DNA from 2 places in the Pseudomonas tensinigenes genome. Region 1 is predicted to be linked to the other one. Evidence: predicted binding sites of a transcription regulator. Region 1 holds the regulator's gene; the other holds the start of a gene.
The links. Region 1 encodes FliA, which starts transcription of late flagellar genes. Its sites were predicted from a motif close to CTAAAGTTTNNNNNNNNNNNGCCGNTAA; they were not measured.
Positions count from the first base shown of each region.

Region 1 (6,060 bases):
CCGTCTGCAACGTATCGGTCTGTCCGGCCCGTTGTCGCGCGATCTGCTGGCGATGATCACTGATATCGAAGAACCGCGTCAGGCCTGGCGCATGCTGCTTGCGCATCTGGCGCGGATGATTGCCGTGCCGGAAGTCGAGCCGCTGGAAGAGGGCGGTGTGATTGCCATGGTCGGCCCGGCCGGCATGGGCAAGACCACTACACTCGCCAAGCTTGCCGCGCGTTATGTGCTGAAATACGGCGCGCAGAATGTCGCGCTGGTGAGCATGGACAGTTTCCGCATCGGCGCTCAGGAACAACTGAAGACGCTGGGCCGCATTCTCAATGTGCCGGTGACTCACGTCGATCCGGGCCAATCGCTGGTGCAGGCACTGGATCCACTGCTGCGCAAACGCGTGGTATTGATCGATACTGCCGGCCTGCAAGCCAGTGATCCGGCGCTGCGCATGCAGCTGGAAAGTCTGGCCGGACGTGGCATTCGTTCAAAAAATTATCTGGTCTTGGCAACCACCAGCCAGAAACAGGTTCTAACCGCCGCTTATCACAGTTACAAGCGTTGCGGGCTAGCCGGGTGCATCCTGACTAAACTGGATGAAACGGCCAGCCTTGGCGAAGTGTTGAGCCTGGCGATCAGTCATGAATTGCCGGTCGCGTACCTGACCGATGGCCCACGGATTCCGGATGATTTGCATCTGCCGCGCCGTCATCAACTGGTCAGCCGCGCCGTCAGCGTGCAAATGCAGGAAGAACCCAGCGAAGAAGCCATGGCTGACATGTTCGCTGATATCTATCACAGCCCGACCAAGCAGGTAGGCTGAGGTATTCATGAACAGTTTTTGTACCTACATCGATGGTCTGCCATGCATTGTTCCGGTTGTGAACGCGCAGCCAGTAATGTGGCCTCCGTCTATGCAAGACAAGGTAAAGAAATAACATGGGCAGCATGCATCCCGTACAGGTGATCGCGGTGACCGGCGGCAAAGGTGGCGTCGGCAAGACTAACGTGTCAGTGAACTTGTCGCTGGCGCTGGCAGAGCTTGGCCGTCGGGTCATGCTGCTGGACGCCGACCTCGGTCTGGCGAACGTTGACGTATTGTTGGGGCTGACCCCTAAACGCACGCTGGCCGACGTCATCGAAGGCCGTTGCGAGTTGCGCGACGTGCTGTTGCAAGGCCCCGGTGGCATCCGCATCGTCCCGGCCGCGTCCGGCACGCAGAGCATGGTGCACCTGAGCCCGGCGCAACACGCCGGTCTGATTCAGGCGTTCAGCGACATCGGCGACAATCTCGACGTATTGGTGATCGACACCGCTGCGGGTATTGGTGACTCGGTAGTCAGTTTTGTACGCGCCGCGCAGGAAGTGTTGCTGGTGGTCTGCGACGAGCCGACGTCCATTACCGACGCCTACGCGCTGATCAAACTGCTCAACCGCGATTACGGCATGAACCGCTTCCGCGTCCTCGCCAACATGGCGCAGAGCCCGCAGGAAGGGCGCAACCTGTTTGCCAAGTTGACCAAGGTCACGGATCGCTTCCTTGACGTCGCTCTACAATACGTCGGCGCCGTGCCTTACGACGAAAGCGTGCGTAAAGCGGTGCAGAAGCAGCGTGCGGTGTACGAAGCCTTTCCGCGTTCCAAGTGCGCACTGGCGTTCAAGGCGATCGCGCAGAAGGTCGACACCTGGCCGCTGCCCGCCAACCCGCGTGGCCACCTTGAGTTTTTCGTCGAGCGCCTCGTGCAGCAAACGGCAGGGCCCGTGCTATGACAGCAAGCGGTATGAACTACTACAAGAAGTCAGCACGTGACGCGCAGTACGAGTTGATCGAGCGTTACGCGCCACTGGTCAAACGCATTGCCTATCACTTGCTGGCACGCTTGCCGGCGAGTGTGCAGGTCGAAGACCTGATCCAGGCCGGGATGATCGGCCTGCTCGAAGTCTCGACCAAATATGACGCCAGCAAAGGCGCCAGTTTCGAAACGTACGCGGGCATACGAATCCGCGGCGCGATGCTCGACGAAGTGCGCAAAGGGGACTGGGCGCCACGCTCGGTTCACCGCAATACCCGGATGGTCAGCGACGCAATTCGCTCAATTGAAGCTAAAACCGGCCGTGATGCTAAAGATCACGAGGTTGCGGCCGAACTCCAATTGAGTCTCGACGATTACTACGGGATTTTGAATGACACCTTGGGCAGTCGCCTGTTCAGTTTCGACGACCTGTTGCAGGACGGCGAACACGAAGGGCTGCACGAGGATGGCGCGAGTGCTCATATGGAGCCGTCACGCGATCTGGAAGATGAACGCTTCCAGGCGGCGCTGGCGGACGCGATTGCCAATTTGCCGGAGCGTGAGCGACTGGTGTTGGCGCTGTACTACGACGAAGAGCTGAACCTCAAGGAGATCGGTGAAGTCCTTGGCGTCAGTGAATCGCGGGTCAGCCAGTTACACAGCCAGTGCGCGGCCCGTTTGCGGGGGCGTTTGGGGGAGTGGCGAGCGCGCTGAAGGCAGTGTGGGGACACTGCGAACGAGGCTGGTGCGGTGATGAACGGCACCGGTCTTGCTCTGTTGTGCTCCAGACAGTCTTCGAGTGCTGCGCCGATTGATTGAAGTGGCGCGTCCAGGTGCTGGGCGCGTTTAAGACTGCTTGGAGGTCGAATTGAACAAAGACATGAAAATCCTCATCGTTGATGACTTCTCAACGATGCGGCGGATCATCAAGAACCTGCTGCGTGATCTTGGGTTCACCAACACCGTCGAGGCTGACGATGGCGTGACTGCCATTCCAGTGCTCAACAGCGGAAGCATCGACTTTCTGGTAACGGACTGGAACATGCCGGGCATGACCGGTATCGACCTGCTGCGCCACGTGCGTGCCGATGAAAAACTCAAGCACCTGCCAGTGCTGATGGTGACTGCAGAAGCCAAGCGCGAGCAGATCATCGAGGCCGCTCAGGCCGGTGTAAACGGCTACGTAGTCAAACCTTTCACGGCTCAGGCGTTGAAAGACAAAATCGAGAAGATTTTCGAACGCATCGGCTGATGAACGCGCGGGGGAGCTATGGAGCATAACGAATCTTCACAGGGCGATTTCGAGTCGACCCTGAAAAAACACGCGGTCGAACTGGTCGAAAGCCTTGAAAAAGGCAGGTTCGGCGACGCTGTGCAACTGATCCATGAGCTCAATCAGACCCGTGACCGTGGCCTGTATCAGGAAGTGGGCAAGCTCACACGTGAACTGCACAGTGCGATCGTCAACTTCCAGATCGACCCGAACATGCCGCAGGCCGAGGAAGTGTCGCAAATCACCGACGCCACCGAACGCCTGGGCTATGTGGTCAAGCTGACGGAAGCCGCGGCCAACCGCACCATGGATCTGGTGGAAAGCGCCACGCCGGTGGTCAACAGTCTGGCTGATGAAGCGCAGACCTTGAGTGCCGATTGGGGTCGCTTCATGCGTCGCGAGGTCGGGGCTGAAGAGTTCCGTGAACTGGCGCGCCGGGTCGACGGTTTTCTGTCACGCAGCAGCACGGACAACCGTGCGGTGTCGAGCAATCTCAACGACATCCTGCTGGCCCAGGATTACCAGGACCTCACCGGTCAGGTGATCAAGCGTGTGACTCAACTGGTCACCGAAGTCGAAAGCAATTTGCTCAAACTCGTGCTCATGGCCAGTCAGGTCGACCGCTTTGCGGGCATCGAACATGACCGCGCCGCGATGCTTGCAGAAAAAGATCCACAAAAACATCTCTCGCAGGGTGAAGGTCCGCAGATTCATGCCGATAAACGAGAAGACGTTGTGTCCGGTCAGGACGATGTGGACGATTTGTTATCCAGCCTCGGGTTCTAGAGTTTTGGAATTTTAGGTTTTTTGGGTTTTTAGACCTGTAGGAGCACCCCATTAATGAGCTTCGGCGCCGATGAAGAGATCCTTCAGGATTTCCTGGTTGAGGCCGGCGAGATTCTTGAGCAACTGTCCGAACAACTGGTCGAGCTGGAAAGCCGCCCGGATGACGCAGATCTGCTCAACGCAATTTTTCGCGGTTTCCACACTGTAAAAGGGGGCGCCGGCTTCCTTCAGCTCAATGAGCTGGTGGAGTGCTGTCACATCGCCGAAAACGTGTTCGACATCCTGCGCAAGGGTGAGCGTCGCGTTGATGCAGAACTGATGGACGTTGTCCTCGAAGCACTGGACGCGGTGAACAGCATGTTCACTGAGGTTCGTGAGCGTGCGCCGATCACCGCGGCCACCCCGGAACTGCTGGCCGCCCTGGCGCGTCTGGCCGAACCGCAATCGGCGGACGCAGCCCCGGTTTCGCCAGTGGCCGAGATGATCGAAGAACTGGTCGTCGAAGGCGACGCGTCGGGCGACATCACCGATAACGAATTCGAACAGCTGCTGGATTCGCTGAACGCCGTCAAGGCCGAAGCCGAGGCCCCGGCCGCTGCTGCACCTGCGCAAACGGCCGCTGAAGCCGCGAGCGATGAAATCACCGATGCCGAGTTCGAGTCGTTGCTCGATCAGTTGCACGGCAAGGGCCAGTTCGCGGTGGACGCGGTTGCACCAGCGGCGGCAGCCCCTGCGGCTCCGGCCAAGGGCGACAGCTCCGACATCACCGACGACGAATTCGAAGCCCTGCTCGATCAGTTGCATGGCAAGGGCAACTTTGCCGTGGACGCGCTGGAGTCGGCGATTGCTTCGGCACCGGCGCCGGCTGCTCCAGCGGCCGCCGCTGCCGGCAGCGATCTGATCAGCGATCACGAGTTCGAATCGCTGCTCGACGAATTGCACGGTAAAGGCAAGTTCTCCGAAGTCGGCACCGCCGCTGCTGGCAGTGCTTCGACCGTCGCCACGCCTGCCGCCAAGGCACCGGCCGCTGCTGCAGCGCCCAAGCCTGCCGCCAAGCCTGAGCCAAAAGCCGAAGCGCCAAAACCGGCTGCCGCTGCTGCACCGGCTCCGGCCCGTGCGCCGGCAACACCGCCACCGGAAAAACCGGCAAGCGAAGCCGAAACCACCGTGCGCGTCGACACTGCACGTCTCGACGAAATCATGAACATGGTCGGCGAGCTGGTGCTGGTGCGTAACCGTCTGGTGCGCCTGGGTCTGAACAGCGGCGATGAAGCCATGCAAAAGGCCGTGTCGAACCTCGACGTGGTCACGGCTGACTTGCAGACTGCCGTCATGAAGACGCGGATGCAGCCGATCAAGAAGGTCTTCGGGCGCTTCCCGCGCCTGGTTCGTGACCTCGCGCGTCAGCTCAAGAAAGAGATCAACCTGGAACTGGTGGGTGAAGAAACCGACCTCGACAAAAACCTTGTCGAGGCCCTGGCCGACCCGCTGGTCCACTTGGTGCGCAACGCCGTCGACCACGGCATCGAGTCGCCGGAAGAACGCGAAGCGTCGGGCAAGGCCCGTGGTGGTCGTGTTGTTCTGGCGGCCGAGCAAGAGGGCGACCATATCCTGCTGTCGATTTCCGATGACGGCAAAGGCATGGACCCGAACGTCCTGCGCGCCATCGCGGTTAAACGCGGTGTGATGGACAAGGACGCGGCCGATCGCCTCAGCGACACCGAGTGCTACAACCTGATTTTCGCCCCGGGTTTCTCGACCAAGACCGAGATATCCGACGTCTCCGGCCGTGGCGTCGGCATGGACGTGGTGAAGACCAAGATTTCCCAGCTCAACGGTTCGATCAACATCTACTCGACCAAGGGCCAAGGCTCGAAGATCGTCATCAAGGTGCCGCTGACCCTCGCGATCATGCCAACCCTGATGGTGATGCTCGGCAATCAGGCGTTTGCGTTCCCGCTGGTCAACGTCAACGAAATCTTCCACCTCGACCTGTCGACCACCAACGTCGTCGACGGTCAGGAAGTGGTGATCGTGCGGGACAAGGCGCTGCCATTGTTCTACCTCAAGCGCTGGCTGGTCAGCTCCGCCGCTCACGAAGAGCAGCGTGAAGGCCACGTGGTGATCCTTTCGGTGGGCACCCAGCGGATCGGCTTCGTCGTCGATCAACTGGTCGGTCAGGAAGAAGTGGTCATCAAGCCATTGGGCAAAATG
Region 1 covers NZ_CP077089.1:2,050,964-2,057,023, forward strand. The annotation lists gene flhF (flagellar biosynthesis GTPase FlhF) at 1-817, shown strand, start outside; gene fleN (flagellar synthesis regulator FleN) at 934-1,764, shown strand; gene fliA (RNA polymerase sigma factor FliA) at 1,761-2,501, shown strand; gene HU718_RS09050 (chemotaxis response regulator CheY) at 2,668-3,039, shown strand; gene HU718_RS09055 (protein phosphatase CheZ) at 3,058-3,846, shown strand; gene HU718_RS09060 (chemotaxis protein CheA) at 3,901-6,060, shown strand, end outside.

Region 2 (3,211 bases), 2.9 Mb from region 1:
ATCACCAGCAAGCCAATGCCGGCGATGAGCAGACCGACCATGGCCATGCCGAAGGTGTCGGACTTGCGTTGCGCATCGAGGTCGGCCTGCAGTTTTTGCAGATCCGCCATCACCGCGTTGAGCGGCAGTTGCAGCATCAACGTCCAGCGCGCGTCGGTCTGGCCGATGCCGAACGGCAGGTACAACTCGATGCGGCCCTTGTCCTTGTTGACCGAGTAAGTCACTTCACCCCGCTTGAGATTGGCCATGTTGGCGGTCTGCTCGGCGTCGAGGATATCGCTGACTTTTTCACCGAACTTGCTCGGGTCTTTGGTGTAAGCGACGATCCGCCCGTTGCCGCCGATCAGGGCCATCTGCCCGGCGCCGCTGTACAGTTTCTGGTTGGCGCCTAGGAGCATTTCCTGAATGAAGTTCACCGACAGGTCAGCACCGACGATGCCCAGGAAAGCGCCGTTGAGCATGATCGGTTCAATAAAGGAGGCGAGCATGACGATCTTGTCGCCGACCTTGTACGGCGCCGGATCGATCACGCAGGCTTTCTTGGTTTCCTTCGAGCACAAGTAGTACTCGCTGGCGCGCACTCCGGTGGACAGGGTTTTCTGGTCGTCGACGTCGACCAGTTTGTCCAGGCCGAGGGTGCCGTCATCGTTGCGGAACCACCACGGCAGGAAGCGCCCGTTGGCGGCATCGATGCCCACCACGCTGGTGCCGACGTAGGCCGCGTCATCGTGGTCGAGGGCATTCTTTTCCCAGCCGATGTAGGTGCCGAGAATCTTCGGGTTCTTTTCGACGTTCTCTCTGATCAGGCTGATCAGTTGTTCGCGGCTGACGCTCAGGCGCGGCTGGCCATCGGCGCCCGGTGTGCCGAGCAGGGCGTTGACCCGCACCAGTCCGCCGGCGATCAGCAGCGGCGCTTCGAGTTCGCGCTGGATCTGGCTGACCTGGGTTTGTGCCAGCGAAGTCAGGCGCTGTTCGATGACTTGCTCGAACTGCGCCTGGGTGCGCTGCTGCACCATTTCTTGCGTGCGCGCGCCGGAAAACAGCGCATACAGCACCAGCGCGGCCACCACGCTGAGCACGATGGCGCCGGCCAGGGCGGCAACGGAAAACTGGATCGACTTGAACTTCATGGGAGCTCCGCACGCAAGAGGACGTCTGCGCTGATGTATCGGCAGGCGGCATTGGGCCATGAGTGCGAGCCGGTGCAATTGCAAGCCGATGTCGCAAATGGATCAGTGCGCGACGCAGTTGCACCGGGCTCAGTGGTGGCTGTGAATTTTTTACGACAGGCCAAGTGGGAAACGTCTGAAAGTCGCTGCAACACGTCCGTTGTATCTGGCGCCGATACAATTACCCGCCTACGATACGCGACAGGTTTTCAGGGAGCTTTTGAATGAACAAGACAATGGTTGTAAGTGCACTGAGCGCAGCGCTGTTGCTGGCCGGTTGTCAGTCGGTCAACACCACCAGCGGCGGCGCCGTGGGGGTGGAGCGCAAGCAGTACATGTTCAGCATGCTGTCCTCGCAAGAGGTCGACCAGATGTATGCCCAGTCGTATCAGAAAACCGTCGGCGAAGCCTCCAGCAAAGGTGTGCTGGACAAGACCAGTCCCGAGGCCAAGCGGGTTCAGGCGATTGCCAACCGCCTGATCGCCCAGGCGCCGAACTTCCGTCCGGATGCGGCGCAATGGCAGTGGGAGGTCAATCTGATCAAGAGCGACGAGCTAAACGCCAACTGCGGGCCTGGCGGCAAGATCATTTTCTATACCGGGCTGATCGACAGCCTGAAACTCACCGACGATGAAATCGCCGCGGTCATGGGCCATGAAATCGCCCACGCCCTGCGCGAGCACGGTCGTGAAGCGATGTCCAAGGCCTACGGGATCGAAATGGCCAAGCAGGGCGCGGGTGCGTTGCTCGGTCTGGGTCAGGACAGTCTGGCGCTGGCTGACACCGTGGCCAACTACGGTATGACCCTGCCGAACAGCCGTGCCAACGAAAACGAAGCCGACCTGATTGGTCTGGAACTGGCCGCACGCGCCGGTTACAACCCGAATGCCGCGATCACTCTGTGGAACAAGATGAGCAAGGCGTCGGAAGGTTCGCCACCGGAGTTCATGAGCACTCACCCGGCTTCGACCAGCCGGATTGCTTCGTTGCAGGCGGCGATTCCGAAGGTTATGCCGCTGTACGAACAAGCGCCGAAATCCTGAGTCGATGATCGTTCCCACGCTCTGCGTGGGAATGCCTCAAGGGACGCTCCGCGTTCAAATGGGACGCAGAGCGTCCCCGGCTGCATTCCCACGCAGAGCGTGGGAACGATCGGCGTTGGCAGGGTTAAACCCAGCCACTGCTCTGCATGGCTTTGTACACCGCAACAATTGCCAGAATCATGAACGCCGAAGCCGCGAGGCGACGGATCAGGGTCAGTGGCAATTTGTCCGCGGCAAAGTTACCGGCCAATACCACCGGCACGTTGGCAATCAACATGCCCGCCGTCGTACCGATAATCACCAGCCACAGATCCGGGTATTGTGCCGCGAGCATCACGGTCGCGACCTGAGTCTTGTCGCCCATTTCAGCCAGGAAGAACGCAATCAGCGTGGTCAGGAACGGCCCGAACTTGCGTGCGGTGCTGGTTTCATCGTCATCCATTTTGTCCGGAACCAGCGTCCACAGCGCCGTGGCCGTAAAACTTGCGGCGAGAATCCAGTGCAGCGTCGCATTCGAGAAGAAACTGCCGAACCAGGCGCCGACCGCACCGGCTGCTGCGTGGTTGGCCAGGGTCGCGGCGACAATCCCGGCAATGATCGGCCAGGGTTTGCGGAAGCGAGCGGCGAGAATCAGCGCGAGCAGTTGCGTCTTGTCGCCGATTTCGGCCAAGGCAACGATTGCGGTGGGAACGAGTAACGAGTCCAGCATCAGGATTTCCTAAGGGGCGGGTCGACACGGCTATGACACGTACAGCCTTCCCGCCCCGGGTAAGGTGTGCGTGTCATAGGTCTTGTCAAACCCTGCGATCCGTCTGTTGCGGACGCTTGGGTCGCATACGCCATGATCTGAGGATCAAGTATGTTGACGTATGCCGGACGAGCTTGGCGCTCGTGGGAGACTACTCCCCTAGGACGGAGCGGATTCTGCCTAGGCAAATCCGATTGAGCAAGAACAAATTTTCAGCCGCGTTTGGCGCGGTAAATCCGGAAACCATTGCC
Region 2 covers NZ_CP077089.1:5,755,057-5,758,267, reverse strand. The annotation lists gene HU718_RS25460 (methyl-accepting chemotaxis protein) at 1-1,130, opposite strand, end outside; gene HU718_RS25455 (M48 family metallopeptidase) at 1,394-2,212, shown strand; gene HU718_RS25450 (TMEM165/GDT1 family protein) at 2,337-2,921, opposite strand; yybP-ykoY riboswitch at 3,009-3,133, opposite strand; gene HU718_RS25445 (methyltransferase) at 3,173-3,211, opposite strand, start outside.
Region 2: a site for FliA is predicted at 1,166-1,193, ahead of HU718_RS25460 (methyl-accepting chemotaxis protein). Genes of this name have one in related genera too.